DNA from 2 places in the Caballeronia sp. M1242 genome. Region 1 is predicted to be linked to the other one. Evidence: predicted binding sites of a transcription regulator. Region 1 holds the regulator's gene; the other holds the start of a gene.
What was found. The regulator HrcA, encoded in region 1, represses chaperone genes, less so after heat shock. The targets are predictions, from matches to a motif close to TTAGCACTCNNNNNNNNNGAGTGCTAA.
Positions count from the first base shown of each region.

Region 2: a site for HrcA is predicted at 6,174-6,200, ahead of groES (co-chaperone GroES). Genes of this name have one in related genera too.

Region 1 is NZ_CP071129.1:384,061-399,796, forward strand. It holds gene glnE (bifunctional [glutamate--ammonia ligase]-adenylyl-L-tyrosine phosphorylase/[glutamate--ammonia-ligase] adenylyltransferase) at 1-1,560, shown strand, start outside; gene recN (DNA repair protein RecN) at 1,795-3,447, opposite strand; gene JYK05_RS01835 (NAD kinase) at 3,483-4,376, opposite strand; gene hrcA (heat-inducible transcriptional repressor HrcA) at 4,563-5,579, shown strand; gene hemH (ferrochelatase) at 5,708-6,775, shown strand; gene JYK05_RS01850 (RNA-binding S4 domain-containing protein) at 6,801-7,208, shown strand; gene JYK05_RS01855 (hypothetical protein) at 7,180-7,341, opposite strand; gene grpE (nucleotide exchange factor GrpE) at 7,705-8,307, shown strand; gene JYK05_RS01865 (thioredoxin family protein) at 8,327-8,722, shown strand; gene dnaK (molecular chaperone DnaK) at 8,902-10,854, shown strand; gene dnaJ (molecular chaperone DnaJ) at 11,123-12,259, shown strand; gene pabB (aminodeoxychorismate synthase component I) at 12,282-14,081, shown strand; gene dgoD (galactonate dehydratase) at 14,088-15,236, opposite strand; gene JYK05_RS01890 (FadR/GntR family transcriptional regulator) at 15,383-15,736, shown strand, end outside.
Region 2 is NZ_CP071129.1:2,184,252-2,199,987, reverse strand. It holds gene JYK05_RS10220 (hypothetical protein) at 355-1,989, shown strand; gene JYK05_RS10215 (PHB depolymerase family esterase) at 2,487-3,530, opposite strand; gene JYK05_RS10210 (CopG family transcriptional regulator) at 3,570-3,992, opposite strand; gene JYK05_RS10205 (glycosyltransferase) at 4,647-5,822, opposite strand; gene groES (co-chaperone GroES) at 6,279-6,572, shown strand; gene groL (chaperonin GroEL) at 6,651-8,291, shown strand; gene JYK05_RS10190 (hypothetical protein) at 8,396-8,824, opposite strand; gene JYK05_RS10185 (DUF72 domain-containing protein) at 8,868-9,650, opposite strand; gene JYK05_RS10180 (hydroxymethylpyrimidine/phosphomethylpyrimidine kinase) at 9,732-10,607, opposite strand; gene JYK05_RS10175 (rubredoxin) at 10,880-11,050, shown strand; gene JYK05_RS10170 (hypothetical protein) at 11,318-12,712, shown strand; gene JYK05_RS10165 (deoxyribodipyrimidine photo-lyase) at 12,702-14,204, opposite strand; gene JYK05_RS10160 (YqgE/AlgH family protein) at 14,235-14,813, shown strand; gene ruvX (Holliday junction resolvase RuvX) at 14,810-15,256, shown strand; gene pyrR (bifunctional pyr operon transcriptional regulator/uracil phosphoribosyltransferase PyrR) at 15,243-15,736, shown strand, end outside.

The DNA of each region.
Region 1 (15,736 bases):
CACCGCGAATTCGTCGAGCAGCAATTCGACGCGATCTTCGCCGACAAGGTGAGCGGCGAGCATGGCTGCGGCGTGGCCGAAGATTCGGCGGCGTCGTGGATCTGGAGCAGCGCGCTCGCCGACGAATCCGCGCAGGACGAACTCACCGCGCGTCTCATGGAACTGGGCTTCGCGGACCCGGCGCCGGTGCTCGCGCGGCTGACGGGCGTGTGGAACTCGTCGCGCTATGCCGGGCTGCCGGAACAAAGCCGTGGCCGGTTCGACATCGTCGTGCAGCGCGCGCTGGAAGCCGTGCAGAACATCGACGCGGCGCGCCGCGTGGACACCATCGCGCGTCTCTTCGATCTGCTCGAAGCGACGGCGAAGCGCGGCGCGTATCTCGCGTTGCTCACCGAATATCCGGCGGCGCTCGACCGCGTGCTCTCGGTGCTGTCGGGGTCGCGCTGGGCGGCGGGCTATCTGATCCGTCATCCGCAATTGCTCGACGAATTGCTCGACGACGAAGCGATTTCCAGCCCGTTCGACTGGCCCGAATTCCGGCGCGCGCTGAATGCGCGCCTCGCCGCCGCCGAGGACGCCGAGCACCAGATGGACTTGCTGCGCCACGCGCATCAGGCCGAAGTGTTCCGCATTCTGCTGCTGGATCTGGCGGGGCGGCTGACGGTCGAGCACGTGAGCGACCGCTTGTCCGAACTGGCGGACGCAGTGCTCGACGTGACGGTCGAAACCGTCTGGAAACAGTTCCCGAAGCGGCATCGCGAGACGCCGAAGTTCTCGGTCATCGCGTACGGGAAGCTGGGCGGCAAGGAACTGGGCTACGCGTCGGATCTCGATCTGATCTTTCTCTACGACGATCCGGACGACGCCGCCTCCGACATCTACGCGATGTTCGCGCGCCGTTTGATTACGTGGCTGACGGCGGCGACGGGCGCGGGCACGCTGTTCGACGTCGACTTGCGGCTGCGGCCGAACGGCGAGTCTGGCCTGTTGGTCACGAGCCTCGATTCGTTTCGCCGCTATCAGCTACGCGAGGGCGACGCGGCCAATACCGCGTGGGTGTGGGAGCATCAGGCATTGTCGCGGGCGCGGTTCAGCGCGGGCGATGTCGACATCGGCGCGCAATTCGAAGCCATTCGCGCCGACGTGCTGGTGATGGAGCGCGATGCGGCGGCGCTCGCGCTCGAAATCGTCGCGATGCGGGAACGCGTGGCGGCGGGGCATCCGAATCGCAGCGATCTGTTCGACCTGAAGCACGATCGCGGCGGCATGGTGGATATCGAGTTCATCGTGCAGTACTGGGTGCTGCTGCATACGCGGACGCACCGCGAGTTTCTGCGCAACGCGGGGAACATCACGCTCTTGAAGATCGCGGCGCGGAGCGGCCTCATTTCGGAGCCCGATGCGGAGACCATCGGCGCGGCGTACCGGTATTACCGCAAGCTCCAGCACACGCTGCGGCTCGACGGGATGGAGAAGGCGCGCGTCGATCCGGCTGTCGTGCGCGCGGAGCGCGAAGCGGTGACAGGGCTCTGGCGGCGCGTGTTTGGGGCTGGGATGTAAAGCGGCGGGTGCTTGGCGCGTGAGAGGTGACGCGATGTGAGCGGCGCGTGCGCGGCCCGGGTCCGGCGTGTCCAGAAGCACGCTGAGGCTCTACCGCATGCAGAAACCCCGCGTCGACCCGGCTGGCGTGCGCATCCTACGTGAAGCGGTGACGGCGCTGTAGCGGCGCGGTGTGCGCCGCGCGTGGGCGACGCGTCAGGGGCAGGCCAGAAGCCCGCCCCCCGCCCGCCGCGCTCACGCCGCCAGCATTTCCTTCGCGTGCTTGCGCGTCGTCGCGGTGATTTCGATACCGCCGAGCATCCGCGCCACTTCCTCGATGCGCTTCGCCTTGTCGAGCGGCGTCACCGTGCTGACGGTGCCGCCGGCATCGTCGGACGACTTCGCGACTTGGAAATGCTGATCGCCGCGCGCGGCCACTTGCGGCAAGTGCGTGACGCACAGCACCTGACGGTCGCGCCCGAGTTGATGCAAGAGCCGCCCGACGACTTCCGCGACGCCGCCGCCGATGCCCGTGTCCACTTCGTCGAAGATGAGCGTGGGCGTGGGACTCGCGGTACTCGCGATGACCGCGAGCGCGAGGCTGATACGCGCCAGTTCGCCGCCCGAGGCGACCTTCGCGAGCGGCCGCAGCGCGACGCCCGCGTGACCGGCAACGCGAAACTCGATCTGCTCCAGCCCGTTCGCGCCGCCTTCCGCAAGCGGCACGAGCGCGACTTCGAAGCTGCCGCCCGCCATCGACAGTTCCTGCATGCCTTCGGTGACCGCTTTCGAGAGCGACTTCGCTGCCTTCGCGCGCGCCTTCGACAGCACGTTCGCTTCGGCGAGATACGCGTCTTTCGCTTTCGCGGCGGCGGCGTTCAGCGCGTCGAGGTCCGCGGCGGCGTCGAGTTCGGCGAGCTGACGGCGGCGCGTTTCGTGTTCTTCCGGCAAGGCTTCGGGCTGAAGACGGAATTTGCGCGCCGTCGAATGAAGCTGATCCATGCGCTTTTCGACTTGCGCGAGCCGGTCCGGATCGAGCTCCAGCCGCTGCGCATAGTGCGACAGCGAGTACGACGCCTCCTGCAACTGTATTTCGGCCGGTTCGAGCGAGGCGAGCGCATCGTTGAGCGCCGGGTCGATGTCGGCGAGAGCGCGCAGCTTCGAAATGATGGCGCCGAGCTGGGAGATCATCGCGTCATCGGATTCGGACAGCGCGCCGAGCGCGTTCTGCACGCCGTCGATCAGACTCGCCGAATGCGACAGCCGATGATGCTCCGCGCTCACTTCCTCCCATTCGCCGGGCTGCGGCGCGAGCTTGTCGAACTCGCTGAGTTGCCAGGCAAGGCGTTCGCGCTCCAGCTGCAGTTCGCGGTCGCGGCTTTGCGCGGCGTCCACGGCCTGCTGCGCTTCGCGCCAAGCCCGCCATGCGCGATTCACGGCGGCAGCCGTATCGACCAGACCGGCGTGCGTGTCGAACAGTTCGCGCTGCGCGTCGGGACGCATCAATAACTGATGCGCGTGCTGGCCGTGGATATCCACGAGCATTTCGCCGACTTGGCGCAATTGCGTGAGCGTCGCCGGCGTGCCGTTGATAAAAGCGCGCGAGCGGCCGCTCGAATCAATCACGCGGCGCAGCATCACCGTGTCGCCGTCTTGCGAAAGCGCGTGCTCGTCGAGCCAGCGAACTACTTGGGCGTGCGTGCCGAACTCGGCGGTGATGTCCGCGCGCGGCTCGCCGGTGCGCACGACGCTCGCATCGGCGCGCGCGCCGAGCGTGAGCGCGAGGGCGTCGATCAGGATCGACTTTCCCGCGCCGGTTTCACCCGAAAAAACCGTGAAGCCCGAATCGAATTCGATGTCGAGCGCGGCGACGATGACGAAGTCTCGAATGGAGAGATGACGGAGCATGGACGCTTCGGGAAGGGTTCGGCAAAGTTGTGCGGTCAGACAGACGAGTCCTGCGAGGGATGCTCGTTCCAGTGCAGTTTCTTGCGCAGCGTGGCGTACGTGCTGTAGCCGACCGGATGCAGCACCGGCACGGTGTGCCGGGAGCGCCGCACCTCGATGGCGTCGTTCAGTTCGACGGCGGTGAACGACTGCATGTCGAAGTTCACGTTCACGTCGCGCCCGCCGATGATCTGAATGGTGACCTTCGAGTCGTCGGGCAGCACGATCGGACGGTTCGAAAGCGAGTGCGGCGCGATCGGCACGAGCACGAAGCCTTGCAGTTGCGGATGCAGAATCGGCCCGGCGGAAGACAGTGCGTACGCCGTGGAGCCGGTCGGCGTCGCGACGATCAGCCCGTCGGAGCGCTGGTTGTACATGAAGTGGCCGTCCACCGACACGCGCAACTCCGCCATGCCCGAGAAGCCGCTGCGATTCACCACCACGTCGTTGAACGCGAGCGCGTGATAGATCGGCTTGTCGTTGCGCACGATGCGCGCTTCGAGCAGGCTGCGCTCCTCGCGCTCGAATTGCCCCGCGAGCATTTGCGGCACGCGTTCGCGCATCTCCTTGAGCGGAATGTCCGTGATGAACCCGAGCCGCCCGTGATTCACGCCGATGAGCGGCGTTCTGTACGGCGCGAGCTGACGGCCCACGCCGAGCATGGTGCCGTCGCCGCCGAGAACGACAGCGACATCCGCCCGCGCGCCGATCTCCGCGATGGACAGCGCGGGATAGTCGGTCACGCCGACGTCCTTGGCGGTGCCGGCTTCGAACACCACGTCGAAGCCCTGGTTCGCAATGTGCTCCGCGAGCGATCGCAGCGGCGCCTCGATGCCGGGCGTGTTGGTGCGCCCGACCAGGGCGACGGTCTTGAATTGGCCAATTTCCATGCCGGCATTACACCATAGGTCGAAGGCGAAAAGAACCGGCGCCGCGCGGTCTCAGGTAGCTCCGGTTTGTCGCTAGAATGGAGCGGACATTGAACGATCGGCGCGCCGCCGGACGCAGCCCGAAACGGCGCGAGCCCGCGGCGGCAGCCGTCGCCGCGCTTTGACACGTTGCGTTAAAATTTGCCCATGCTAGACCCACGTGCACAAACCCTCCTGAAAACGTTGATCGAGCGTTACATCGCCGAAGGTCAGCCGGTCGGTTCGCGCACGTTATCACGTCACTCCGGCCTCGAACTGAGTCCCGCCACCATCCGCAACGTGATGTCGGACCTCGAGGACCTCGGCCTCGTCGCCAGTCCGCATACTTCCGCTGGGCGCATTCCCACGCCGCGCGGCTATCGCCTGTTCGTCGACACCATGCTCACGGTCGAAGCCCCGCAGGACGAGGCGATGACCACGGCCGTCAAGACGCGTCTGCAAGGCGAGGAGCCGCAGAAGATCGTCGCTGCGGCGGCGAGCGTGCTGTCCAGCCTGTCCTCGTTCGCAGGCGTGATCCTCACGCCGCGGCGCAGCCACATGTTCAAGCAGATCGAGTTCATGCGGCTGTCGGACAAGCGCATTCTGCTCATCATCGTGACGCCGGAAGGCGACGTGCAAAACCGCATGATGGCCACGCAGCGCGACTACTCGCCCTCGCAACTCACCGAAGCCTCGAATTACATCAACGCGCATTTCGCGGGCCTGTCCTTCGACGAAGTGCGCCGCCGGCTGCGCGAGGAAATCGACCAGTTGCGCGGCGACATGACCACGCTGATGCAAGCGGCGGTCGTCGCGAGCACGGCCGAAACCGATCCCGGCGAGACCGTGCTGATTTCCGGCGAGCGCAACCTGCTCGAAGTCGCGGACCTTTCGTCGGACATGGCGCGGCTGCGCAAACTCTTCGACCTCTTCGACCAAAAGACGAGCCTCCTGCAATTGCTGGATGTTTCGAGTCACGCGCAGGGCGTGCAGATTTTCATCGGCGGGGAATCGAATCTCGTGCCGATCGAGGAGATGAGCGTCGTGACCGCGCCGTACGAAGTGAACGGCAAGATCGTCGGCACGCTCGGCGTGATCGGCCCGACGCGCATGGCCTACAACCGCGTGATTCCCATCGTCGATATCACGGCGCGCCTGCTGTCGATGTCGCTCAGCCAGCAATAACGCGTCTTTGCGGGCATCTTGCCGCGCCGCCGAACGCGCCGCCACTAGGCCGTTCGGCCGATGCAGCGTGCTGGAACGCGCCGCTATAATGGCCGTCACCTTTCGATGACTTTCGGCCGCCTTGCCCTATGCGTTTCGACCTCGAGTTGCCCTCGCAGCCCAGCGCCTCGCATCGCGTCGCGGTGCTGCTGATCAATCTCGGCACGCCGGACGCGCCCACGCCGCGAGCGGTGCGCAAATATCTCGCGCAGTTTCTGAGCGATCCGCGCGTCGTCGAAATTCCGTCGTTTATCTGGCAAATCATTCTGCGCGGCATCATCCTGCCGTTTCGCGGGCGGGCATCGGCAAAAAAATACGCGCAGGTGTGGATGCCCGAAGGCTCGCCGTTGCGTGTCTATACGGAGCGGCAGGTCGAAGGCTTGCGGCGGCTTTTTGCGGCGAACGATTATCACGTCATCGTCGATTACGCGATGCGCTACGGCACGCCGGGCATCGGCGCCATGCTGAATCAGCTGAAGCTGGAAGGCGCCGATCGCATCCTGCTCGTGCCGATGTATCCGCAGTATTCGTCGTCGACCACGGCCACGGCTTTCGACGACGCCTTCACTGCGCTCAAGCGCGTGCGCAATCAGCCGGAGATCCGCACCATTCGCCATTACGCGGACCATCCCGCGTACATCGCGGCGCTCGCCGAGCAGGTGCGTGACTACTGGCGGCTGCACGGCCAGCCGGACTTCGCCTCGGGCGACAAGCTCGTGTTGAGTTTTCACGGCGTGCCGAAGCGGACCATGGATCTCGGCGACCCGTACCATGACCAATGCCAGTTGACCGGCTCGCTGCTCGCCTCCGCGCTGGGGCTCACGCCGGTGGAATGCCGCGTGACGTTCCAGTCGCGCTTCGGCCGCGCGGAGTGGCTGCAGCCATACACCGCGCCGACCCTCGCGGAACTGGGCGCGGCCGGCGTGAAGCGCGTGGACGTGTTCTGCCCCGGCTTCACGGCGGACTGCCTGGAAACGATCGAGGAAATCGGCATCGAAGTGCGCGACGAATTTCTGAAGGCGGGCGGCAAGGAATTCCACCGCATCGCCTGCCTGAACGCTTCGCCGGCGTGGATCAAGGCGTTAGGCGAGATCGCGGCACAACATCTGCAAGGATGGCCTGTACAGGCCACGCAACCGGTGACGGTGGCGGCCTGAAACCGCTCATCGCACGAGAATCACCATGAATTACAAGATCACGACGGAACCGGGCGCGCGCCTGCGCATCGACAAATGGCTGTGGGCCGCGCGTTTCTTCAAGACGCGCTCGCTCGCGAGCGACGCAGTGGAGAAAGGCCGCGTGAGGATCGGCGGCGCGAACGTGAAGCCGTCGAAGGACGTGCGGGTGGGCGATATCGTCGAGATCGATATCGAGCGGATCGTCTGGCAGGTGCAGGTGCTCGGCCTGTGCGACGTGCGCGGTCCCGCGCCAGTCGCGCAGACGCTCTATGCGGAGACGGACGAAGGCCGGACCAAGCGGCTCGCGGAAGCGGAACGGCGCAAGACGTTTCGCGAGCCGGCCGCCGGCATGCAGGGCAGGCCGACGAAGCGCGACCGCCGCATCATCGACAGATTTTCAGGTTCGGATTGAAGAATTCTTCGACCGTCGCGTGAACGCCGCCGTACTCGGTGGTGCGGGCGGTCAGGGCGCCGGACATGCAGATGGTCGTGGTTCCCGCGACGAGTACCAGGGCGACCACCGCGATGGCAAAGGTCAGTTTCATGGTACCCCCGGGAAACGGGAACGGCGGCTGGACGACCGCGCGAGGATCAGGAAATTGGCGACGCGTAAGCGGTTTGTAGCAATCGTAGGATTAGGGTAAACGTGCGTCCTGCGGTGCTTGATCGAAGTGTAGGTGAGCCGCTGCATTCCCTCAATCTCAATTTACGCGATGCGGCGAAACGTCCGTTACCGCTTATTTCGCGCGCGCCCGGGCTGGCACACTGACGTTCAATTTTGATCTGACAAACCCTTGAAAACTTTTCCGCTGCCCCAATTTCGGCAGCTAGCGCGAGGAAGCGCGTCGGCCGCTTAATGGCCGGCGGCATTCCCGATCCATCCAATCACGGTAATGACACTCAGCGACATGGAAAACACGCAAGAGAATTCAGCGAGCCAGAACCCCACGCCCGCCGACGAAAACGCGCGCCAGGCCGCCGACTTGAATCAGGCAGGCGGGCAGGCCGCCTCGGCAGACGGCACTGCTGCGCCGGAAGCCGCCACCAACAGCACGAACGCCACCGAAACCGCACTGGCGGAAGCGCAGGCTCGCGTGGCCGCGCTGCAGGAAGAATTCCTTCGGGCGAAGGCGGAAACGGAAAACGTACGCCGCCGCGGCCAGGAAGACGTGGCGAAGGCGCACAAGTTCGCCATCGAGAGCTTCGCCGAAAATCTGCTGCCGGTGCTCGACAGCCTCGAAGCCGCGCTCGCGGATCAGTCCACGGATCTCGCCAAGGTGCGCGAAGGCGTCGAACTGACGCTGCGCCAGTTGACGGGCGCGCTGGAAAAGGGCCGCGTCGTCGCGCTGAATCCGGTCGGCGAGAAGTTCGACCCGCATCGTCATCAGGCCATCTCGATGGTGCCGGCGGATCAAGAGCCGAACACCATCGTTGCAGTGCTGCAGAAGGGCTACATCATCGCCGATCGCGTGCTGCGTCCGGCGCTCGTCACCGTCGCTGCGCCGAAGTAAGCCCGCGAGGTTCGCGATCATGGCCAACGTGCCCGTCGATTCGATCGCTTTCTCCGTCTTCGACATGCAGGAACTGGACGCCGCCGGCTTCGACGCCGGGCTGGCGTCGGCGGGCGACGAACTGGCCGTCGTGTTCTTCTGGGGCCTCGACTGCTTCAACTGCGAGATCGCGAAAAAAGCGATGCTCGCGCAGCCCGACGCCATTCGCGCGCTCGGACTGAGGTGGTTTCACAGCAATGTGTACGAGCATCGGGAGCTAGGTCGCCGCTTCATGTTGCATGGCGTGCCGACGTGGTTCTTCTTTCACCGCGGCAAGCGGCTCGGCCGCGCGACCGGCTGGCACGGTCTTGCGCAATTCGAGGCGGCAGTCGCGGCGGCGCGCGAGAAAATCCGCGCGGCGGCAGCAAAGCAATGACGCGAACCGGAGCGCAAAAAGTTATAGACCGCATTGCATTCAGGGTCTTGAAAACGAAACCGGCGCTCTTATCTTGCGTACAGGTATGAATTTTGGGCGTTCGGCCCGTTGAATCGGCCGCAAAAGCCGGCGTTTTCCGGCCGCAGCGCCAAAGCGATCAAAGCTAGGAGAGTATAAAAATGGGCAAAATCATCGGCATCGACCTCGGCACCACGAACTCGTGCGTGGCGCTGATGGAAGGCAATCAGGTCAAGGTCATCGAGAACTCGGAAGGCGCGCGCACCACGCCGTCGATCATCGCGTACATGGATGACAACGAGATCCTCGTTGGCGCGCCTGCCAAGCGTCAGTCGGTCACGAATCCGCGCAACACGCTGTACGCTGTCAAGCGCCTGATCGGCCGCCGCTTCGAAGAGAAGGAAGTGCAGAAGGACATCGGCCTGATGCCCTACAAGATCGTCAAGGCCGACAATGGCGACGCATGGGTCGAAGCGCACGGCCAGAAGCTCGCGCCGCCGCAAATCTCGGCGGAAGTGCTGCGCAAGATGAAGAAGACCGCTGAAGACTACCTCGGCGAGCCGGTGACGGAAGCCGTCATCACGGTTCCGGCGTACTTCAACGACAGCCAGCGTCAGGCAACGAAGGACGCCGGCCGCATCGCCGGTCTGGAAGTCAAGCGCATCATCAACGAACCGACGGCAGCCGCGCTCGCGTTCGGCCTCGACAAGGCTGAAAAGGGCGACCGCAAGATCGCCGTGTTCGACCTGGGCGGCGGCACGTTCGATATCTCGATCATCGAAATCGCGGATGTGGACGGCGAAATGCAGTTCGAAGTGCTGTCGACGAACGGCGACACGTTCCTGGGCGGCGAAGACTTCGACCAGCGCATCATCGATTACATCATCAGCGAGTTCAAGAAGGAGCAGGGCGTCGATCTGTCGAAGGACGTGCTCGCGTTGCAACGCCTGAAGGAAGCGGCTGAGAAGGCGAAGATCGAACTGTCGTCCACGGCGCAGACCGAAATCAACCTGCCGTACATCACGGCGGACGCTTCCGGTCCCAAGCACCTGAACCTGAAGATCACCCGCGCGAAGCTCGAAGCGCTCGTGGAAGACCTGATCGAGCGCACGATCGAACCGTGCCGCATCGCTATCAAGGATGCGGGCGTCAAGGTCGGCGAAATCGACGACGTGATTCTCGTCGGCGGCATGACGCGCATGCCGAAGGTGCAGGAGAAGGTGAAGGAGTTCTTCGGCAAGGAACCGCGCCGTGACGTGAACCCGGACGAAGCCGTGGCCGTGGGCGCCGCGATTCAAGGCCAGGTTCTGTCGGGCGACCGCAAGGACGTGCTGCTGCTCGACGTGACTCCGCTCTCGCTCGGCATCGAGACGCTCGGCGGCGTGATGACGAAGATGATCAACAAGAACACCACGATCCCGACGAAGCACTCGCAAGTGTATTCGACGGCGGACGACAACCAGAGCGCCGTGACGATCAAGGTGTTCCAGGGCGAGCGTGAAATGGCCGCAGGCAACAAGCTGCTCGGCGAGTTCAACCTCGAAGGCATTCCGCCCGCACCGCGTGGCGTGCCGCAGATCGAAGTGACTTTCGACATCGACGCGAACGGCATTCTGCACGTCGGCGCGAAGGACAAGGCGACCGGCAAGGAAAACAAGATCACCATCAAGGCGAACTCGGGTCTGACGGACGCCGAAATCGACAAGATGGTGAAGGACGCCGAAGCCAACGCCGAGGAAGATCACAAGCTGCGCGAACTGGCCGATGCTCGCAACCAGGGCGACGCGCTGGTCCACAGCACCAAGAAGGCGGTTGCCGAGTACGGCGACAAGGTCGACGCTTCGGAGAAGGAAAAGATCGAAGCCGCGCTGAAGGACCTCGAAGAGGCGCTGAAGAACACGTCGAGCGACAAGGCGACGATCGAAGCGAAGATCGAGGCGCTGGCTACCGCATCGCAGAAGCTCGGCGAGAAGATGTACGCCGACATGCAGGCGCAGCAAGGCGCGGCGGGTGCGGCTGCCGGTGCGGCCGGCGCGGAAGCGGCATCGGCTGGCGCGAGCCAGCAGCATGACGATGTCGTCGACGCCGACTTCAAGGAAGTGAAGAAGGACTAAGCCGCAGAGCGCGTGGATGGCAACGTTCACGCGCTCGCGGTCTTTTCGCGGGCGGTATCGCGCGAAAACACCGCGGCAGGACGCGTTGAGCGTCTGACGTGAAACGCGCCTGGCGAGCCGAACGGCTCGACCGGGCACATTGTTTTTTTGGGGCGTCTTGCTGAAGGCGGGTTTTTGCAGCGAGGCGTCAGAGGTTACGCGCGGGCCGTTTGGTCCGAAGCATTCGAGAGGAACCGTCGCGGTCACTCCGCGGCGGCATGGAACCGACATGGCGAAACGGGATTACTACGACGTTCTGGGCGTTGCGAAGAACGCGAGCGACGACGAGATCAAGAAGGCGTATCGCAAGCTCGCGATGAAGTATCACCCTGACCGCAACCCGGACAACAAGAAGGCGGAAGAGAACTTCAAGGAGGCGAAGGAAGCCTACGAGATGCTCTCCGACCAGCAGAAGCGCGCCGCGTACGATCAATACGGTCACGCGGGCGTCGATCCGAACATGGCGGGCGCGGGCGCGCAAGGCTTCGGCGGCTTTGCCGATGCGTTCGGCGATATCTTCGGCGACATCTTCGGGCAGGCCGCGGGCGGCGCGGCGCGCGGCGGTCGCGGCGGTCCGCAGGTGTATCGCGGCGCGGACTTGCGCTACAGCATGGAGATCACGCTGGAGCAGGCCGCGCACGGTTACGACACGCAAATCCGCGTGCCGAGCTGGGTCAACTGCAACGTCTGCCACGGCTCGGGCGCGAAGCCCGGCACGAAGCCGGAAACCTGTCCGACGTGTCACGGCCAGGGCCAGGTTCGGATGTCGCAGGGCTTCTTCAGCATCCAGCAGACCTGTCCGAAGTGTCACGGCAGCGGCACCTACGTTCCCGACCCGTGCGGCAACTGCCACGGCGCGGGCAAGGTGAAGGAAACGAAGACGCTGGAAGTGAAGATTCCGGCCGGCATCGACGACGGCATGCGCATCCGTTCGGCGGGCAACGGCGAGCCGGGCATCAACGGCGGGCCGAGCGGCGACTTGTACGTGGAAATCCACATCAAGCAGCACTCGGTGTTCGAGCGCGACGGCGACGACTTGCATTGCCAGATGCCGATTCCGTTCACCACGGCGGCGCTCGGCGGCGAGATCGAAGTGCCGACGCTGGCGGGACGCGCGAGCTTCACCGTGCCCGAAGGCACGCAGTCGGGCAAGACGTTCCGTCTGCGCGGCAAGGGCATCAAGGGCTTGCGTTCGAGCATCGCGGGCGATCTCTACGTGCACGTGCAGGTGGAAACGCCGGTCAAGCTCACCGATCAGCAGCGCGATCTGCTGAAGCAGTTCGAGAAGTCGCTGACGGAAGGCGGCGCGCGGCATAGCCCGCAGAGCAAAAGCTGGTTCGACCGCGTGAAGAGCTTCTTCGACTGATGCAGTCGATACGAGCATTGCCATGAAGATCGAAGCACGCAGCGCGGTGTTCGCGCTGCTCGACGATTGCGACGCGACCGCCGAAAGGCGGTCGAGTCGTTTGTACGCGGACTTTTCGCACGAGCATGTGTGCGAGGACGGGCGCGAACTCGATGCGGTCTGCGCCGCCATCGAACGCGATCTGACAAGCGGACTGCATGCAGTCGTTGTCGCGGATTACGAGTTCGGGCGCAACCTTCAGTTCGGCAGCATCGGACGCGGCGGCGATCACGCGCTGCGCGTGCTCATGTTCCGCTCGTGCGCGCTGCTTTCACGCGATGAGGCGAGCGAATGGCTCGCGTCGCAGGATGCCGGAAGCGCCGAGCCCTCGGTCGCGGGCGTCGGCGGCATCGAGCCGAGCATCACTCGCGACGAATTCGATCATGCGATTGCTGCCATCAAGCAAGCGCTGGAAGAAGGCGAGTCGTATCAGGTCAACTACACGTTCCGGCTGAATTTCGATGTGTTCGGCTCGCCGCTCGCGCTGTATCGACGGCTGCGGGAGCGGCAGCCGGTCAGGTACGGCGCGTTGATCGCGTTGCCGGACGGACGCGCGGTCGTGTCGTGTTCGCCGGAGCTTTTTGTCGAGAAGCATGGCGACCTGCTGCGCGCGAAGCCGATGAAAGGCACCGCGCCGCGCGACTCGGACCCCGCCGCGCTGCGCTGCGATCCGAAGAATCGCGCGGAGAACGTGATGATCGTCGACTTGCTGCGCAACGACCTCTCGCGTGTCGCGGCGACGGGCTCCGTCCATGTGCCGGCGCTTTTCTCCGTGGAGCCGTATGCGTCGGTCTGGCAGATGACCTCGACGGTCGAGGCGCGCGTATCGCCGGACACGTCGTTCGCCGCGATCGTGCGGGCGCTCTTTCCGTGCGGATCGATCACCGGCGCGCCGAAGTACCGCACGATGCAACTCATCGATCAGATCGAAAGCACGCCGCGCGGGCTTTATACCGGCGCAATCGGCTGGCTCGATCAACGCGGCGATTTCTGCCTCTCCGTCGCCATCCGCACTCTCGTGATCGACGCTGATCAGAAGCGCGGCGTGCTCGGGATTGGCGCTGGCATCGTGCTGGATAGCATCGCCGAGAGCGAGTACGAGGAGTGTCTTCTCAAGGCGCGCTTTCTGACCGGCGCGGACCCCGGTTTCGAACTCTTCGAGACGACGTACGCCACGCGCGATGAAGGCGTGCGCCACTACTCGCGTCATGTTGCGCGACTCGAAGCGAGCGCAGCGTATTTGGGCTTCCCCTTCGACAAGCGCGCTCTGGATGCCCATGTCGCGCAGCAATGCGCGAGCTTTGAAGCGGGCAAGCCGTATAGACTGCGCATCGCGCTCGACAAGAGCGGACGCCTCACGCTGACGAGCGCGCCGCTTGCGCCGTTGTCGTCGGATACGGTGGATGTGCTGCTCGCTGCGGACCGAGGCTTCGCGCCGCAGTCATCCGCCGACGTATTGCTTCGCCACAAAACGACGCGCCGCGCCGACTACGACCGCGCGTGGAAAGCCGCCGAAGCCGAAGGCGCGTTCGACATGCTGTTCACGAACGAGCGCGGCGGACTGACCGAGGGCGGCCGTTCGAGCGTGTTCGTGAAGCTGGACGGAAAGTGGTGGACGCCGCCCTTGAGCGCCGGCGTGCTGCCCGGCGTCATGCGGGCGGTGCTGATGGAGGAACTCGGCGCGTCGGAACGCACGCTGACCGTGCGAGACATCGACCGCGCCGAAGGCTTGCTTCTCAGCAATGCGCTGCGCGGCGCGGTCAACGCAACGTTCAAACGCTAGAGCCGATCACCACTCCGCGACGCTGCCATCCGCGTGACGCCACACCGGATTGCGCCAGCGGTGCCCGCCCTTCGCCATCTCGCGCACCTTCTCCTCGTTGACTTCGATGCCGAGCCCCGGCCCTTGCGGAATCGACACCATGCCGTCGTCGTACTTGAAGACCTCGGGATTCTTGATGTAGTCGAGCAGATCGTTGCCCGTGTTGTAGTGGATGCCGAGACTCTGTTCCTGGATGAACGCGTTGTAGCTCACGGCATCGATTTGCAGGCAAGTCGCGAGCGCAATCGGACCGAGCGGGCAATGCAGTGCGAGCGCGACATCGTAGGCTTCCGCCATCGATGCGATCTTGCGGCACTCCGTCAGCCCGCCGGCGTGCGACGCGTCCGGCTGGATGATATCGACATAGCCGCCCGCGAGAATGTGCTTGAAGTCCCAGCGCGAATACAGCCGCTCGCCGAGCGCAATGGGCGTGCTCGTCTGATTGACGATATCGCGCAGCGCCTCGACGTTCTCCGAAAGCACCGGCTCCTCGATGAACATCAGCTTGAACGGATCGAGTTCTCTCGCCAGCACCTTCGCCATCGGCTTGTGCACGCGGCCATGAAAGTCCACGCCGATGCCCACGTTCGGGCCGACCGCCTCGCGCACGGCGCGCACATTGTCGATCACGCCTTGCACCTTGTCGAAGGTGTCGATCATCTGCAATTCTTCCGAGCCGTTCATCTTCACGGCCTTGAAGCCCCGCTCGACGACCGCGCGCGCGTTGTTCGCGACATCGCTCGGACGGTCGCCGCCGATCCACGAATACACCTTGATCTTGTCGCGCACCTGGCCGCCGAGCAGCGCGTGAATCGGCACGCCATGATGCTTGCCGAGAATGTCCCACAGCGCCTGATCGACGCCCGCGATCGCGCTCATGCCGATCGGGCCGCCGCGATAGAAGCCCGCGCGATACATCACTTGCCACAAGTCTTCGATATGGCGCGGGTCCTTGCCGATCAGATAGTCCGCGAGTTCGTCGACGGCGGCGGCCACCGTGTGCGCGCGGCCTTCGACGACGGGCTCGCCCCAACCGGTGATGCCTTCGTCGGTTTCGATCTTGAGGAAGCACCAGCGCGGCGGAACGATGAAGGTTTCGAGTTTCGTGATTTTCATGTGAGCGTCTCCTACAAGGGTCTCCATAGTAGCAAAAAGCGGCGCGTCTGGTCGTATTAATAGTACTATTGACGGCGGGCGCGCTTTTGGCGTCGCAGGTGTTCGAGCATAATCACGCCCGAATCAACGAGACCGACGAGGAGTGAATCATTCACCGCGATTTGCATGGCCGCGTGGCGCACGAACTGGGCATGGCCATTCTGCGAGGCGACTTCCCGCCCGGCTCGCCGTTGCCGCGCGAGGCGGAGTTGATCGAACGCTTCGGCGTGAGCCGCACCGTGCTGCGCGAGGCGCTGCGCACGCTGACATCGAAAGGGCTCGTCGAATCGCGGCCGAAGGTGGGCACGCGGGTGCGCCCGAAGGACGCGTGGAATCTGCTCGACGCCGACATGCTCGACTGGTACTCGCGCGTCGCGCCGCCCATGCTCTTTGCGCTGAAGCTCCAGGAGATGCGCGAGATGATCGAGCCGTATGCGGCCGCGCTCGCCGCCGCCAATCAC
Region 2 (15,736 bases), 1.1 Mb from region 1:
AGCGATTGACGCTGCATCGCATGCAAGTAGCGAGATGCATCGGCCCGCGGCCTAGACGAGCTTCTGCATATTTTTTGTTGCATATCGCGTGGTATCGTCGTCTGCGTACCGCGTCGTCCGCCCACATTAACGTCGGATGAATCCTTCGGGCTGCTTAGCGACGCGCTCTACGGTCAACGCAGCTTTCGCCATGAGAACATCGCCTATGACGACGTTTGATCTCATCTCGCCGCGCGACGAACCTTGCCGGCTCGTCAATCTGGCCCTGCGCGTCCGCGCCTCCTCTACAAGTTCGCAGCCTCACTACACGCCGACGACTTCCGTCCAAGAAGGGCACATCATCGAGGAAACGCCATGAACTTTCCGGTCGATCGCTCCGCGCCGGCGAGCGCGAACGTCGATGCAGCGGCCGCGCCAGCGCCGGTCTCGCGCGCCGGTCCGCGAGCCGCGATGCTGCCGCGCGTGCTTTTTTTCGCGACCGTGCTGTATGGCGCAGCCTTGTTCTGGATCGCGCCGCGTCCGCCGCTCGCCGACTTGCCCCAGCACGCCGGGCAGGTCATGTTGCTGCGCGATCTGCTCGAACATGCGTCGCCGTGGCAAAGCCTCGTGCAACTCAATCTGCTGACGCCATATCTCATCGGCTATGGGCTGGCTTTGCCGCTCACGTATCTCATGCCGGTCGCGGCCGCGCTCAAGTGCCTGATGACGGTCGCGTACCTGGGGTTCGTCGCATCGTGCGTGGGCTTTCGACGTCATTTGCATGGCGATGCACGGCTCGACTGGCTCTTCGTGCCCGGATGTTTCGGCTTCGCGTTCGGATGGGGCTTCTACACGTTTTTGGTCGCGGCGCCGCTGGGCATTCTGTTCATCTGGCTGACGTACGGTTATGCAACGGCGTTGTCGGTGAAGAAGGGTGTCGCCATCGCGCTGGCGGGCGCGGTGCTGTTCTTCTGCCACGGGCTCGTGTTTCTGTTCGCGTGCGCTGTCGGCGTCGGCTTCGTGCTCTTCAAGCAAAGGCCGCTCGCGCGCGGCGTGAAGGCGCTCGCGCCGTTCGTGCCGCTCGGCTTGCTGTGCATTGCCTATGTGCTGCGCAGTCGCGCGACCGATCCGCTGCTCGGGCAGACGGTGCCCGACATCGTCGTATTTAAATGGGGCTGGAATTTGCACCGCGTGCTCTCGCTGCCCGTTTATGTCTGGGGCATGAGCAAGAGCGCCGCCATGTATCTGCCGCTCGTCGCCTTGATGTTCGCGGCGCCTTGGCTCTGGCGCGACAAGATCAATCGGGACCGCGCGGTGATCGTCCCGATGCTGGCCGTGACTTTCATCTGGTTCGCCGTGCCCGACGCGGCGCTCAAGACCGGCTATCTGTATCACCGGTTCGCGCTTTTCCTGCTGCCGGCCTATGCGCTGATGTTCTGTCCCGCGCCACGGCCGGCGAGCGATGCGCGCGCATCGGCGTCGGGTTCGGCGTTGGGTTCGCCCTGGACCGCATGGCGAGGCGTCGGCGTGCAGGCCGCGATCATCGCGGGATGCTGGATTTTTCTCACCGATCAAGCCGTCCGCCTGCATCGCTTCGCCGCCGAGAACGCGCCGCTCGAGAAGCTGCTCGCGCGAGCGGAGCCGGGTCAACGCGCGCTGAACCTCGTGTTCGATCGGGAAAGTCCCGCGTACGGGAGCATCGCCGCTTACATGCATCAGGCGCTGTGGTATCAGGCGGAGAAACACGGGTTCGTCGATTTCAACTTCGCGACGTTCGTGCCGCAGATCGCGCGCTTCAAACCGGGGATGCTGCCTTTGCAACCCCCGGCGCTCGAAGGCGATCCCCGGCGCTTCGACTGGACGAAAGACAACGGGCGGCAGTATCGGTATTTCTTCGTGCACAAGGCGGGGCCCGTACCGGAGAATTTTTTCGTCAACAATGAATGCGATGTCGTTCAGGTCGTGCAAGAGGGCGAATGGTCGCTGTATGAGCGGCGCGATTGTCGCTGACACGGCCCGCCCCGATTGGCGTGGGCGCCGGCAAACCGCAGCGCGCCCGTCGTTTCGATCAGCTAGTCGGACTGTCCGCGGATGCCAGATGCCCGTGCTTCATTAGCACGGCGCGCGCGCCCGAGGCAAGCAGCGCCTCGCCCTGACGCACCAATGTGCGTTGGTATCACGGGAGGTTCGACCCGCCAACGTACCGTGCGTCGATCATGCCGTGAGCAGACGGCGCCGAATCAAGCGACGCATGACGTTTCGCCTGGGAGCTCAGCTCCTCTCGGCCGCATGCCGGTTCCCGTGCTTACACCGCAAGCGGTTCGGGAACGCTTCACGGTGCTGGGCCGGCCTCCGGCCGACAAATGCGGCGCTCGCTAACCCCGCCACAGGCTCGACGAGAACAGGCGCCATGCGTAACGGCCGCCCAACGCGCGCTTCGCTCGCGCAGTTGCCGTGTCGCATGCGGGTGCGGCGTCTCGCGAAGCATGAGCCGCGATGAAACCTGCCTAGTTCTTCGGATGCGCGAAAAAGAAGCGCAGCATCTCGGCGCTGGCGTCCGGTCCGCTCGGGTCGGTGTAAGTGCCGCGCGCGCTGCCGCCGGACCACGCGTGGGGTGCGCCGTGAAGCGTCCACAGTTCGGCGGGCAGCCCATCGGGCGATACGAACTGCTGCACCGAATGCTGGCGAGTTCCCGCCACGCCCGCCATGCGGCGCTCCGGCCCGCTCGCAACAAAGCCTTCGACGACTCGGCGCGCGTTGACGTGATTCACGGTGGCGTCTGCATCGCCGTGAAAGACGATCAGCGGACAGCGAACGGCCCCCGACGCCGCCGCCTTGCCTTCGCCGCCGCGCATGACGGCGAGCGCGGACGGCAGATCGTGCGCGTGTCCGGCGGGCAGTCCCGAGTGAACGCCCGCTGCCGCGTACAAGTCGGGATAGCGTTGCGCCATGATCGCCGCCATCGCACCGCCCGCCGACAAGCCCGCGACGTAGACGCGCTTCGCATCCACATTGTGAGTGGCCATGATTTCGCGCGTGATGCCGGCTATCAGCGACGGCTCGCCCGCGTCGCGCTGCTGGTCGGACGGCTTGAACCAGTTCCAGCATTTCGATGCATTCGCGCTTTGCGGCTGAACCGGGTACGCGACGATGCACGGCTGCCGTTCCGCGAGCGCGTTCATTTGCGTGCCGGCCGCGAAGTCGTCGGCGTTCTGCGTGCAGCCGTGCAGCATCACGACGAGCGGCAATGGCTCGTTGCGATAACCGCTCGGCACATAAAGCTTGTAGTCGCGCTGACCGGCGGCATTCGCGTAGCGGCGCGTGCTGAAGTGCCCGCGATCTTCCACTTCGGGCTGCGGTTCGGCGCGCGCGGGCGTCTTGAGGCGTTCGGTGAAGCGTGAGAGCCCGGACGCGGGCGCGGAGGACTCCGCGTGGGCATGGTCGCCGCGCATCGCGCGCTTGACGACGTCGGTGGCGGCATCGCTGTTGCCGTTCTGAAAGAGCTGAAAAGCCTCTTTCATCGAGTCGAGAAAACCTTCGTTCAGTTTCATGTCTTGTCCGGTTTCGGATGCAGAGCGGTCGAGCCGCAATCAGCGGATCCGGTCTGCAAGCGCGGCCTTGACGGCCGGCGATGCGTGAAGGGCACCTCGAACCAGAATCGATTCGATGGTGGCAAGCGCGAGTTCGGGGGAAACGTCGGCGGCGATGCTCGCGAGGCCCAGCACCTGAATCTTCAGCCGTTCATTGGCCGCGCGCACCGCTTCCAGGTCCTGTCTGGAGAAATATTGAAGCCCGAGCACGAGCGCACGCCGGGTCGCCGTTTCCCGAACGACGGACGCGTGCACCGCGAGTTGATTGCGGATAGCCGTGCGGATCAGGTCCGTGCGGTTCGAGTAAAAGCCTTCTTCGACGAGCAGATCGATCTGGCCGAGGTCGACGGGGCCGAGGTTGATCGTGATTTTTTCGGTGTCGCCGCCTTTTGAGCGGGTGAGGTCGTTTGGTTGTACGGGCATAAGGGGCTCCATCCTGCTGCCATCTAGGTGGATGGTCAGCGGCGGGTTTTCAAGTGGCAGTTCGCATTTTTTAAAGCGCGCGGTCGCGTCGCGCAGCGGGATATGGCGGCGCGGTTGCGCAATCTGCGGCGGAGGAGGGAACTGCCTTCTCGTGATAACTAATGGCTAGTCGCCGCTTTGTGCGGCGAACCGCGTTGTCGGCGTAACCGGCGCGGCAAGGCTTGGAATTAGCGGCGCGGCGCCCTTCGGGATCAGTTGGCCGACGCCGGTCACGTGGCCGCGCGGCAAGCCTGTCGACGCGAGGCCCGCACTGCGAGCTTGCCGGTAGCGCGGCCCCGGCGGCTGTACGCGACTCAGCCAGTCGCTAGCGCCTCGCACGCGTCAGTTTGGCGACGCATTGCGCAAAACGCTCGTTGCTGGCCGCGATACCGTATTCCTCAGCGCGTTCCAGCGCGCTTTGGCGCATGCGATTGCTCAACGCATCGTCGGTAAGCAAGCGGCGCATGGCGCTCGCGAGTTCCTCGTCCGCTCGAACTGCGAATTTTCTTGCCAAAGGCCAGTCGCGTAGGCGTGCGGCAAGCCTGTCGACGTGGGTCCGCATTGCGAGCGTGCCAGTAGCGCGGCCCATGCGGCCGTACAGAAAACAAGCGGCCGCTAGCGCCTCGCACTCGTCAGTTCCGACACGCATCGCGCAAAACGCTCGTTGCTGACTGCAATGCCGTACTCTTCAGCGCGTTCCAGCGCACGCGCGCGCATGCGATGCATCAACGTTTCGTCAGTGATTAGGCGGCGCATGGCATCGGCGAGTTCGTCGTCCGCTCCGATCGGAAACAAGATCCCGAAGCGGCCGTCGCCGAGAATCTCGCGCGGGCCGGTCGGGCAATCGCTCGCTATCACGGGCGTGCCCAGCGCGAGCGCCTCGAGCAGCACCATCGGCATGCCCTCGTAGCGCGAACTCAGCACCTGAAGGCGCGCGCCGGCGACCAGCGCGTGCGGGTTGTTGCGATAGCCGGCGAAGTGCACGCGCGCGGCGATACCGAGCTCTTCTGCGAGCCCTTCGAGTTCGCCGCGAAACGCGCCATCGCCGACGATCACCAGATGTTCCGCGATATCGCCGGCACTCACGAGCCGCGCGTAAGCTCGCAGCAATGTGCGATGGTCCTTCTGGATTTCGTCGAGCCGCGCGACGGATACGATGTACGGCGCATCACACAGCGGCGTTTCGGTCGCCAGCGCGTCGCGGCGAATACGTTCTATATCAATGGCATTCGGCAGCACGAACAGCCGCTGCAGCCCGTCGCCGAACATGCGGCGCGCTTCATCGGCCATGTGCTGATTCAGCGCGGCCACGCCGTCGTAACGCGCGAACTGCGCCGCGAGCCGGCGCTTCTTGCGCGGACGGGCGCCCAGCCGCGCATCGAAGCTGAAGTGGTTGACGCCGAGCCACGCCGTGCCGAACTGGCCCGCCAGGCGGCGCAGCGACATGTCGAAATCGACGATCAGCGCGTGCCGGCGCGCCAGTGCTTGAATGCGTCGCTTCACAAAGGGCCGCACAGCGAGCGTGTTGAAGACGTCGCGCCCCACGCGCCCGAGCTTGCTCAGCTTGCGCGCGTAACGTCGCGTCTGAAAGTAATTGAGCCATTGCTTATCAGCGAGGATCTCGATGCCGACATCCGGCGGCACGAGCGCCCGAAAGCGGCTCTCGAACGCCGGGGAGGAATGCATCACGGACAGCGTGACGCTGAAGCGCTCACGGTCGAAGACCCGCAGCCACTGGATGAGCGACGATTCGATCCCGCCGTCGTTGAAGTCGACGATATGAAAAAGCACCGGCATGCGTTCGCCCGCTGGCGGCCGTGCGTTGGTTTCGGAGTCGGCTTGGCTTGCGATTGTGCTTGCGGGAAGAGCGGCAGTCGGCACTGTGGGAACGCGTTCGTCGAAAAGAGAAGGGCGAAGCTGCCATGCTACCGCAGTTGCCGAGAGGCAAAGACGAGCGCCCGCGACCAAAGATTTCGTCTCGAGGACCGGAACGCGCCCGCTCGCAGGCGCCGCGGCCCGCCAGCGATGGCGGCGAAGCTGTCACTGATCCAGTCTAGACGCTTTATTAACATGACCGCGCGCACACGTCCGAAGCCGTCTCCCTCCCTCCCTCCTTGAAATTGTCAAATCCGGTCCATATAATTGGCACTCACTGCACGAGAGTGCTAACAAGATTTCCGTCCGGCGGGCTCCGCCCAAAAGACGGGCTTTCCCGCGTTTTCAGTCTCATTCAAGAGAGGAGTGTGTATGAACCTTCGTCCTTTGCACGATCGCGTCATCGTCAAACGTCTGGACCAGGAAACCAAGACCGCATCGGGCATCGTGATCCCGGAAGCAGCGGCAGAAAAGCCGGATCAAGGCGAAGTCCTGGCCGTCGGCCCGGGCAAGCGCGATGACAAGGGCACGCAAAACGCCCTCGACGTGAAGGTGGGCGACCGCGTGCTCTTCGGCAAATACGCCGGCCAGACCGTCAAGGTCGACGGGCAGGAACTGCTCGTCATGCGCGAAGAAGACATCATGGCCGTTCTGGTCAACAAGTAAGCATTCTTCCTGTACGCCGGGCTTCGCGCCTCAAAGGGCGGCGGGCCGGCACACTGAATCGAATCAAGGAGTCTGGATATGGCAGCTAAAGAAGTCACTTTCGGCGATTCCGCACGCGCCAAGATGGTCGAAGGCGTGAACATCCTGGCCAACGCGGTCAAGGTCACGCTGGGTCCGAAGGGCCGCAATGTCGTGCTCGAGCGTTCGTTCGGCGGCCCGACGGTCACCAAGGACGGTGTCTCGGTCGCGAAGGAAATCGAACTCAAGGACAAGCTCCAGAACATGGGCGCGCAAATGGTCAAGGAAGTCGCTTCCAAGACCAGCGACAACGCAGGTGACGGCACCACGACCGCTACCGTGCTCGCACAGTCCATCGTTCGCGAAGGCATGAAGTATGTCGCATCGGGCATGAACCCGATGGACCTGAAGCGCGGCATCGACAAGGCCGTCGCAGCAGCCATCGAAGAACTGCGCAAGATCAGCAAGCCCTGCACGACGAACAAGGAAATCGCGCAAGTCGGCTCGATCTCGGCGAACAGCGACACGTCCATCGGCGAGCGCATCGCTGAAGCCATGGACAAGGTCGGCAAGGAAGGCGTGATCACCGTCGAAGACGGCAAGTCGCTGCAAGACGAGCTGGACGTCGTGGAAGGCATGCAGTTCGACCGCGGCTACCTGTCGCCGTACTTCATCAACAACCCGGACAAGCAAGTCGCCGTTCTGGAAAACCCGTTCGTGCTGCTGCACGACAAGAAGGTTTCCAACATCCGCGATCTGCTGCCGGTGCTGGAACAAGTCGCGAAGGCCGGCCGTCCGCTGCTCATCATCGCTGAAGACGTCGAAGGCGAAGCTCTGGCTACGCTGGTCGTCAACAACATCCGCGGCATCCTGAAGACCGTTGCTGTGAAGGCTCCGGGCTTCGGCGACCGTCGCAAGGCCATGCTGGAAGACATCGCGATCCTGACCGGCGGTCAAGTCATCGCGGAAGAAACCGGCCTGACGCTGGAAAAGGCGACGCTGCAAGAGCTGGGTCAAGCGAAGCGCATCGAAGTGGGCAAGGAAAACACGACGATCATCGACGGCGCTGGCGAAGCCGTGAACATCGAAGCTCGCGTGAAGCAAGTGCGCAAGCAGATCGAAGAAGCGACGTCGGACTACGACCGTGAAAAGCTGCAAGAGCGCGTGGCCAAGCTGGCCGGCGGCGTGGCAGTGATCAAGGTCGGCGCTGCGACCGAAGTCGAAATGAAGGAAAAGAAGGCACGTGTCGAAGACGCTCTGCACGCCACCCGCGCAGCAGTGGAAGAAGGCATTGTGGCTGGCGGCGGCGTTGCGCTGATCCGTGCTCGCAAGGCGATCGAAGGCCTGAAGGGCGCGAACTCGGACCAGGACGCGGGTATCCGCATCGTCCTGCGTGCGATGGAAGAGCCGCTGCGCCAGATCGTCACGAACGGCGGCGAAGAAGCCTCGGTCGTGGTGGCGGCTGTTGCTCAAGGTTCGGGCAACTACGGCTACAACGCGGCAACCGGCGAGTACGGTGACCTGGTGGAAGCCGGTGTCGTCGACCCGACCAAGGTGACGCGCACGGCGCTGCAAAACGCGGCATCGGTGGCAGGCCTGCTGCTGACGACCGACGCAGCCGTCGCCGAACTGCCGAAGGAAGATGCTCCGATGCCTGGCGGCATGCCCGGCGGCATGGGCGGCATGGGCATGGACATGTAAGACGGCTTCGGCCCGATTACATCGGTGCGAGTCTCGCAAGGGGCTCGCGCCATGCCAGAAAAAAAACCTGCAGCGATGCAGGTTTTTTTTCGCCCATCGACAAGCTATTTGTTCATCTCGTCGCGCAGCTTCTGCGCGGCGGCTTTGTAGTCGTAGGTCGGGTAGAACTCCGTGTGATATCCGCCCCACGCGGTCGTTTCGATCGCGCGATTCACTTCCCGCAACCTGTCCGCCGGCACGCGCAAGGTCACCACTTGCCCGATGCCCATCATCACGTACCACGACACCACTTCGACGCCCGGCGGGGGAAACGTCTTGAAGTAGCCCTGTTCCTTCAATTGCTGGTTGATCTTCGGCAGCGGCTTGGACTCGTCGTGCTTGAGGAAGATGGTCAGCAGGAAGGTGCCGTCGCCCGCAGGCGTGGCCGGCGGCGGCGATGCGTCCTGCGCATGGACGGGCAGCGCCGCCGAGACAATCGTGGCGAGCATCGTGGCTCGGATCAGGCGAGCGAAGCGTCGTGCCGGCTTGTGCATCAGCGAATCTCCTTCGGAAGCAATGAGCAGAAGCGGAAAGGCACTACGCCTTCCGATGATGAAGATGCAGACGCTCCATCACATGCAGCGCGTTGGGCTGCGCGTGGCCGAGCGTCGTGTTGTCGAAGATGCACCACACCTCGGGCGTCTTTTTCGCGCGGGCTTGCAGCGTGCGCGCGAGATCGTCGAGATACGGGAAGTCGTACGAAGACTTGTAGAGATCCGGCGAGCCGTGCAGCCGCACATAGACGAGCGACGTGTCCGCCCGATGCTTGATCTCGCAGTCGTCGGGAATCGGGTCGGCGTCCACGTACGCGATGTGATGCGCTTTGAGAAGCGCCGCCGCATCCTTGGTGAACCAGCTCGGATGGCGCGCCTCGCAGGCAACCGGCAGCTTGGTGCGCTCGCGCAGCGCCTTGAAGAAGGCATCGGCCAGATCGTGTTCGAACGCGAGGCTCGGCGGCAGTTGCGCGAGCCAGCAGCCGAGCTTGTCGCCCAGTTTGCCGGCGGCGGCCAGAAATTCGTCGATGAGGGCGTTCGTGTCGGCGAGACGCGCGTCGTGCGTGATCGCCTTCGGCAGCTTCACCGAAAAGCGGAACGAGTCGGGCACGCTCTGCGCCCACTTCTCGTAAGTCTGCTCGCGATGCGGCTTATAGAAGCTCGAGTTGATTTCGACGCACGTCAGCACGCGCGCGTAGCGTTCGAGATGCGTGCCTTCGTCGGGAAAGCTCGACTGGACCGAGCTCGAAAGCGCCCAGCCCGCGCAGCCGACGCGGATGGCGCCTTGCGGGCCGGGCTTGTGCAGATGGGGCAGTCGATACGGCATGCGCTCGCAAAGCCTCCCTTCGTTGGTCTCCGAACTCCGTTCGTGTCGCTTCGTTCACTGCATCGTTGGCACCGATTTCGTCTAATGCCGGGCTTCTCCGGGCAATCCGGCCGAATCATCGGGCAAAGACGCGGCGTCGGTTTCGTCGTCCGCGTCGTTGGATCGCGCCCAGAAAAAGCGATCCGGCAAGTACGCGCCCATGCCCGGACGAAACGCGGCGCGCGCCGCCTGAAACACGTACTCCTGCGCCTCGCGCGCGGCCTCGGCGGGCTCCTGACCGTTCGCGAGCAGCGCGGCAACCGCGGCGCCGAGCGTGTCGGTGAGGCCCATCACGCGATGCAGCCCGCGATCCCACAGGTCCTGCCGCACCTGTCCTTCCTCGCTGTACAGCGTGTTCACATGCCGATGCGTGCCCGTTTCCATCGCCAGCACGTACTCGCAGCCCTGCGCGAGAATGTGCGAGATGGCGGAATCAAGCGTCGGCGCTTCCGCGTCGCTGTCCGGCTGCGCAAGCTGCAAAAGCGTCGCGTGATCGGCGATCAGCATGGTCGTCTGCGGCACGAGCAGGTCGGCGAGCGATTCGCGCAGCTCGTCGGCGGACAGTACGTGTTCGTCGTCGAGCGTGAAGTCGGGCGCGAGGATCAGCGGAACGTCGTCGTAGTCGGACACCACTTCCGCGATCGCGGAGACCACTTCCGCCCGCGTGGCCGCGCCGATCTTGAATGCGGCAATCGGCATGTCTTCTAGCAACATGCGCGCCTGAGCGGCGACCGCGTCGGGGTCGAGGCCGTTGACCTCATCGCAGGTTGCGGAATCGCGCACGGCGTAGCCGGTGAGAACCGTTGCGCTGTGGCAGCCCATGCTGGCGAGCGTGAGCAAATCGGCTTGCAGGCCGGAGCCGCCCGTTGGGTCCGAGAGCCCGAAAGTCAGAACGATCGGTGGAGAGTCGCCGGTCATGGCAAGAGCGGACATTTTTGATTTGAATTGCACGAGTGAGACGTTTCAGTTGCAGCGAACGCGAAAAAAGCCGCGCACGCGCCCGGACACGGTTCGATTATGCGGCCTATTGCCGCCCGCCTGCCGTCCGTGCGCACCTTTTTGCAGAGCGGTGACGCACACATCCCGCTATTTGGGGGATGCACGTCGGGCCGGCGCCTTGCTAGGCATCCACACGGCAACACGGTACCATCATGGCCTAATTTCAATCGACCAATCGACGCGGCATAAGTATGGAATACAGAAGCTGGATGTGCCTGATCTGCGGCTGGATCTACGACGAAGAGGCGGGATTGCCGGAAGAGGGCATCGCGCCGGGTACCCGCTGGGAGGACGTTCCGATCAACTGGACCTGTCCCGAATGCGGAGCACGCAAGGAAGATTTCGAGATGGTCCAGATCTGATCCGCATGCTCTACCGCGCCGCATGGCTCACGCCATGCGGCGCGTGTTTTTTGCGGCCTGCGATTCGTGCAGGCGTCGCAGGCGAGTCGGGTCGCGCGTCGGCGCCAATCCGGCAGGAACATTCGTTCCCGCCTGCGCTCGTAAAAGGCATACGCTTTGAGCACGACAGGCTCGGCGGCGCTTCGCTGCCGCGCTCGTCGATAATGCAGTTCAACCGCGCGTCGAGGCGGCGTCGCCACGCGCGTTTCTGGCTTGTGAGCGCCCGTTATGACATCTCGTCCCGACCTTCCCGTTCCGATCGAAGCCTTGCCGAACCCGCGCGGCGGCTCAGTCCGGCTCGCCGAAATGGCGCTCACGGACGCCATGCACGCGTTCCAGCGGCAGGGCGAGATCGCGCCCGCGCTCAAGCGCGCGATTGCCGCGCTGCATTCGGCCGGATGGCTGCCCGCGCAACGTTTCGCGGAAGCGCTCGCGCTCGTCGCGCCGCTCGGCGATGAATCGGAGGGCACGCACGACCGCATCGCTCTCGCCATGTCCGCGTTCCGCGCGGCGGTCGAGCGCCACAACCTGCGCGAGCTGTCGTGTTCGACGGAACTCTTCGATCACTATCGCGGGCTGCACGCGCTTTTGGCCGTGCATTCGCGCATCGCACCGGTTTCCTACGACGACCTCGCGCTCGCCGGACGCGCCATTGCGCCGTCGACGCTGCGGGGCGTCGCGCCCGAAAGGCTCGCGCGGGTCCGGGCGCACTACGAGGCGGCGCTGCTTGCGTTGCTGCGCGCGGGCGCCGACCAGCCGCAAGCCGACATCGACGAAACCTTCTCGCGGCTCGATGCCTGCCTCGCCGAGCTCACCGGCCCGGATCCGTACGACTTCTGGCGGCTCGCGTCGTCCACGGTGCGGGCGCTGCGCGAGCGCGCCGGCCGTCATGCGGATCTTTCCAGCTACGCGGACGCCAAGCGCCTGTACGCCCGCTTCAACCTCGTGCTGGCGGATCAGGCGCACGCGTCGAGCTTCGCGCCGCGTTCGCTCGTGCGCGCCACGCTCGCGTTGCTGTGGCGCGACTTCGCGCTCTACGGCGCGACGCCTGAAGACGCCGAACACGTCGACGTATTGCGCGACTACGGCCTGACCGTGGCGTGGCACGTCGCGGCGACGCCCGCGTCCGAAGCCGCGTGGGAGCAGGGCGCGGCGCAGGCGAGCGAAGAGAGCACGCGCGACGCCGTCACGCGCGATCTCGGCGTGCTGCGCGTGAACGCCGCCGCGTACGAAGACTTTCTGCAAAGCGCGGAGGCGTCGATCGAAGGGCTCGTCGAGCGGGGCACGCAGGCGAGCGAGACCGGCACCGTCGATTCCGCCGCCGCGCTGCATGCGGCGAACGCGTCGCATCGGCTGGGCGCGGCGGCGTGCGCGCTCGGGCTCGGGCACGTCTCGCTGCTCGCCGATACGCTCGGTCTCGCGTGGCGGCGCGTCGCGCATCAGGGTGAAGGCGCGGCCGAGAGCGATGCCCGCGGCCTGGACGCCTCCATTCCCGAGCGCGCCGCGCAAACGCTGCGTTCGATGCTGCATCAGGCGGCGGCGGGCATCGCGCCGTCGGAAGGCCGCGCGTCGATTGCGGCGCTGACCGCAATGATCGAGCGTCCTCCGGCCGTCACGCGATAGCGTCGTCGTCCTCGTCTAAAGACGACGCCCGTTTGGCCGCCCCGCGCACGACGTCGTAACGCAGCAGTGTTCGCTTGCGCGCGGCGTCGTGATCGACGATCGGCGGCGGATAGTCCGCGCCCAACGCGATATTCGCGGCCTTCAGCGCGTCGGGTTTCGCGAGCCACGGCGCATGAATGTCGCGGTCGGACAGCGCCGCCAGCTCCGGCACGTAGTGGCGGATGAACTTGCCGGCGGCATCGAATTTCTGCGACTGCGTGACCGGATTGAAGATGCGGAAGTACGGCTGCGCGTCGCATCCGCTGGACGCGGCCCACTGCCAGCCGCCGCTATTCGACGAAAGCTCGAAGTCGTTCAGCTGCGCCTCGAAATACGCCTCGCCGCGCCGCCAGTCGATGCCGAGATCCTTCGTCAGAAAACTCGCCGTCACCATGCGCAGCCGGTTGTGCATGTAGCCCGAGGTATTGAGCTGGCGCATGGCGGCATCCACGAGCGGGTAGCCGGTTTGTCCAGCGCACCACGCGGCGAAATTCGCGTCGGCCGCCTCGCCCGTTTCCCATTCGATGCGGTCGTACTCCGGCTTGAACGCGCGATGATCGCCCGGCATGCCCACGCGCGGGAAATGGTGCAGCACCGCGAAGTAGAAGTCCCGCCAGATAAGCTCGGAAAGCCACGTCTGCGCGCCGCGGTCGCCGTGGCGCTGCGCGTCGTGCGCGACGCGGGCGAGCGCGCGGATCGACACCGTGCCGTGCCGCAGATGCACGCCCATGTAGCTCGGGCCTTTGACCGCCGGGAAATCGCGCGTGCGGTCGTAATCCGTCATGCGGTCGCGGAAGTCGTCGAAGAGCGCGTACGCGCCGACGGTGCCTGCCGGGAACGCGGGGCCTTCTGCATCGGCGAAACCGAGCGCGGCGAGCGACGGAATGCCCTGATCCGCCTGCGCGGGCGGCTTGCCGAGCGCGTGCAGATTGTCTTCCGACGCATACGGCTGCAACGCGTCGGGCGTGAGCGTTTCGAGCCACTTGCGTTTGTACGGCGTGAACACCGTGTACGGCTTGGCGCTGCCCGTCAGCACGTCGTCGCGGTCGAAGATCGCCTGATCCTTGAACTCGAAAAACGCGACGCCCGCGCCCGCGAGCCTTCGCGCGACTGCTTCGTCGCGTGCCTTCGCGGACGGCTCGTAGTCGCGGTTCACGAACACGGCGTTCGCGCCGCACTCGCGGGCGAGCGCGGGAATCGCGTCGAGCGGCATGGCATGCCGCATCAGCAGCGCGCCGCCGGCCGCCCGAAGCGTGCGGTCCAGCTCGACCACGCTCGCATGAATAAAGGGCACGCGACGGTCGTTTTTAGCGAGCGGAGCGAGGATTTCGCGGTCGAAAACGAACGCGCACAGCACGCGACGGCACCTTGTAAGCGCATGATAGAGTGCAGCATTGTCTGCCGCGCGCAGGTCCCGCCGAAACCAGACCAGCCCCACATCGAAGTCGGCCATCTCGCAGCGCCTTTGTTAAAATCCTGAATTATGTCCAAGACTTCCGATCGCATCAATTTGACGAACCAGTTCCTGATCGCCATGCCCTCCATGGTCGATCCGACGTTTTCCGGAACGGTGGTCTACCTTTGCGATCACACCGATCGCGGTGCGCTGGGTCTCGTCATCAACAGGCCGACCGACATCGACCTGCAATCGCTTTTCAACCGCATCGACCTCAAGCTCGAAATCGAGCCGCTCGTGCATTTGCCCGTGTATTACGGCGGTCCGGTGCAGACGGAGCGCGGCTTTGTCCTGCACGAGGCGGGCGAGGGCGAACCGTACAGCTCGTCCATGAGCGTGCCCGGCGGCCTTGCCATGACCACATCGAAAGACGTGCTCGAAGCGGTCGCGAGCGGCAAGGGCCCCGAGCGTTTCCTGCTGACGCTCGGCCACGCGGGCTGGGGCGCGGGGCAGCTCGAAGAAGAAATCTCGAAGAACGGCTGGCTCACGGTCGAAGCGGATTCGCGCATCATTTTCGATGTGCCCGCCGAGGACCGTCTAGAAGCGGCGCTGTCGCTGCTCGGCGTGTCGCGCTCCATGCTTTCCGGCGAAGCAGGGCACGCATGAGCCGCGAAGCCACGCTGCTGGCATTCGATTACGGCGAAAAGCGCATCGGTGTCGCCGTCGGCAATACATTGACGCGCAACGCGCGGGCGCTCGCCGTGCTAGAAAACCGCGACCGCGACTATCGCTTTCAGGAAGTCGGCAAGCTCTTGCAGGAGTGGAAGCCGGACGCCGTGGTCGTCGGCATGCCGATGCATCCGGACGGCACGCCGCACGAAATGAGCGCGCTTGCGAAACGCTTCGGCAATCAGGTGAACGGCCGTTTCAACGTGCCGGTGCAGTGGGTGGACGAGCGATATTCGTCCGTCGATGCGAAAGCCGACTTGCGCGAGCGCGGCGTGCGCCCGAATGCGCGCGGCCGCTTCGACGGCATCGACGCCGAAGCTGCCCGCGTCATCCTCCAACAATATCTCGACGGACTTCCCGACGATCATGAGTTCCATTGACGCAGAGGCGCTGTATCGCGCGCTCGTCGAACAGATTCGCGCGGCTTACGGCGCGTCGCTCGCGGCGGCAGACGGCGTGGCGCTCGCGGGCATCTACAGCGGCGGCGCGTGGCTTGCCGAGCGGCTCGCGACAGACGTGGGCGCGCCGCATTTCGGCGTGGTGAACGTGGCGCTGCATCGTGACGACTACGCGAAAAAGGGCTTGCACAGTCAGGCGAGCCCGACTTCATTGCCGTTCGCCGTCGAAGGCCGCCGCATTCTGCTGATCGACGACGTGCTTTCCACCGGCCGCACCGTGCGCGCGGCGATCAACGAGCTCTACGATTACGGCCGTCCCGCGTCCATCGATTTCGCCGTGCTCGCCGACCGCGGCGGACGCGAAATGCCGATTGCGGCGCGCTTCACCGGCGGCATGGTGGACGTCGCAACGAACGAAGACCTCGTGCTCGCGCGCCGCGACGACGGCACCTTCGGCTTCAC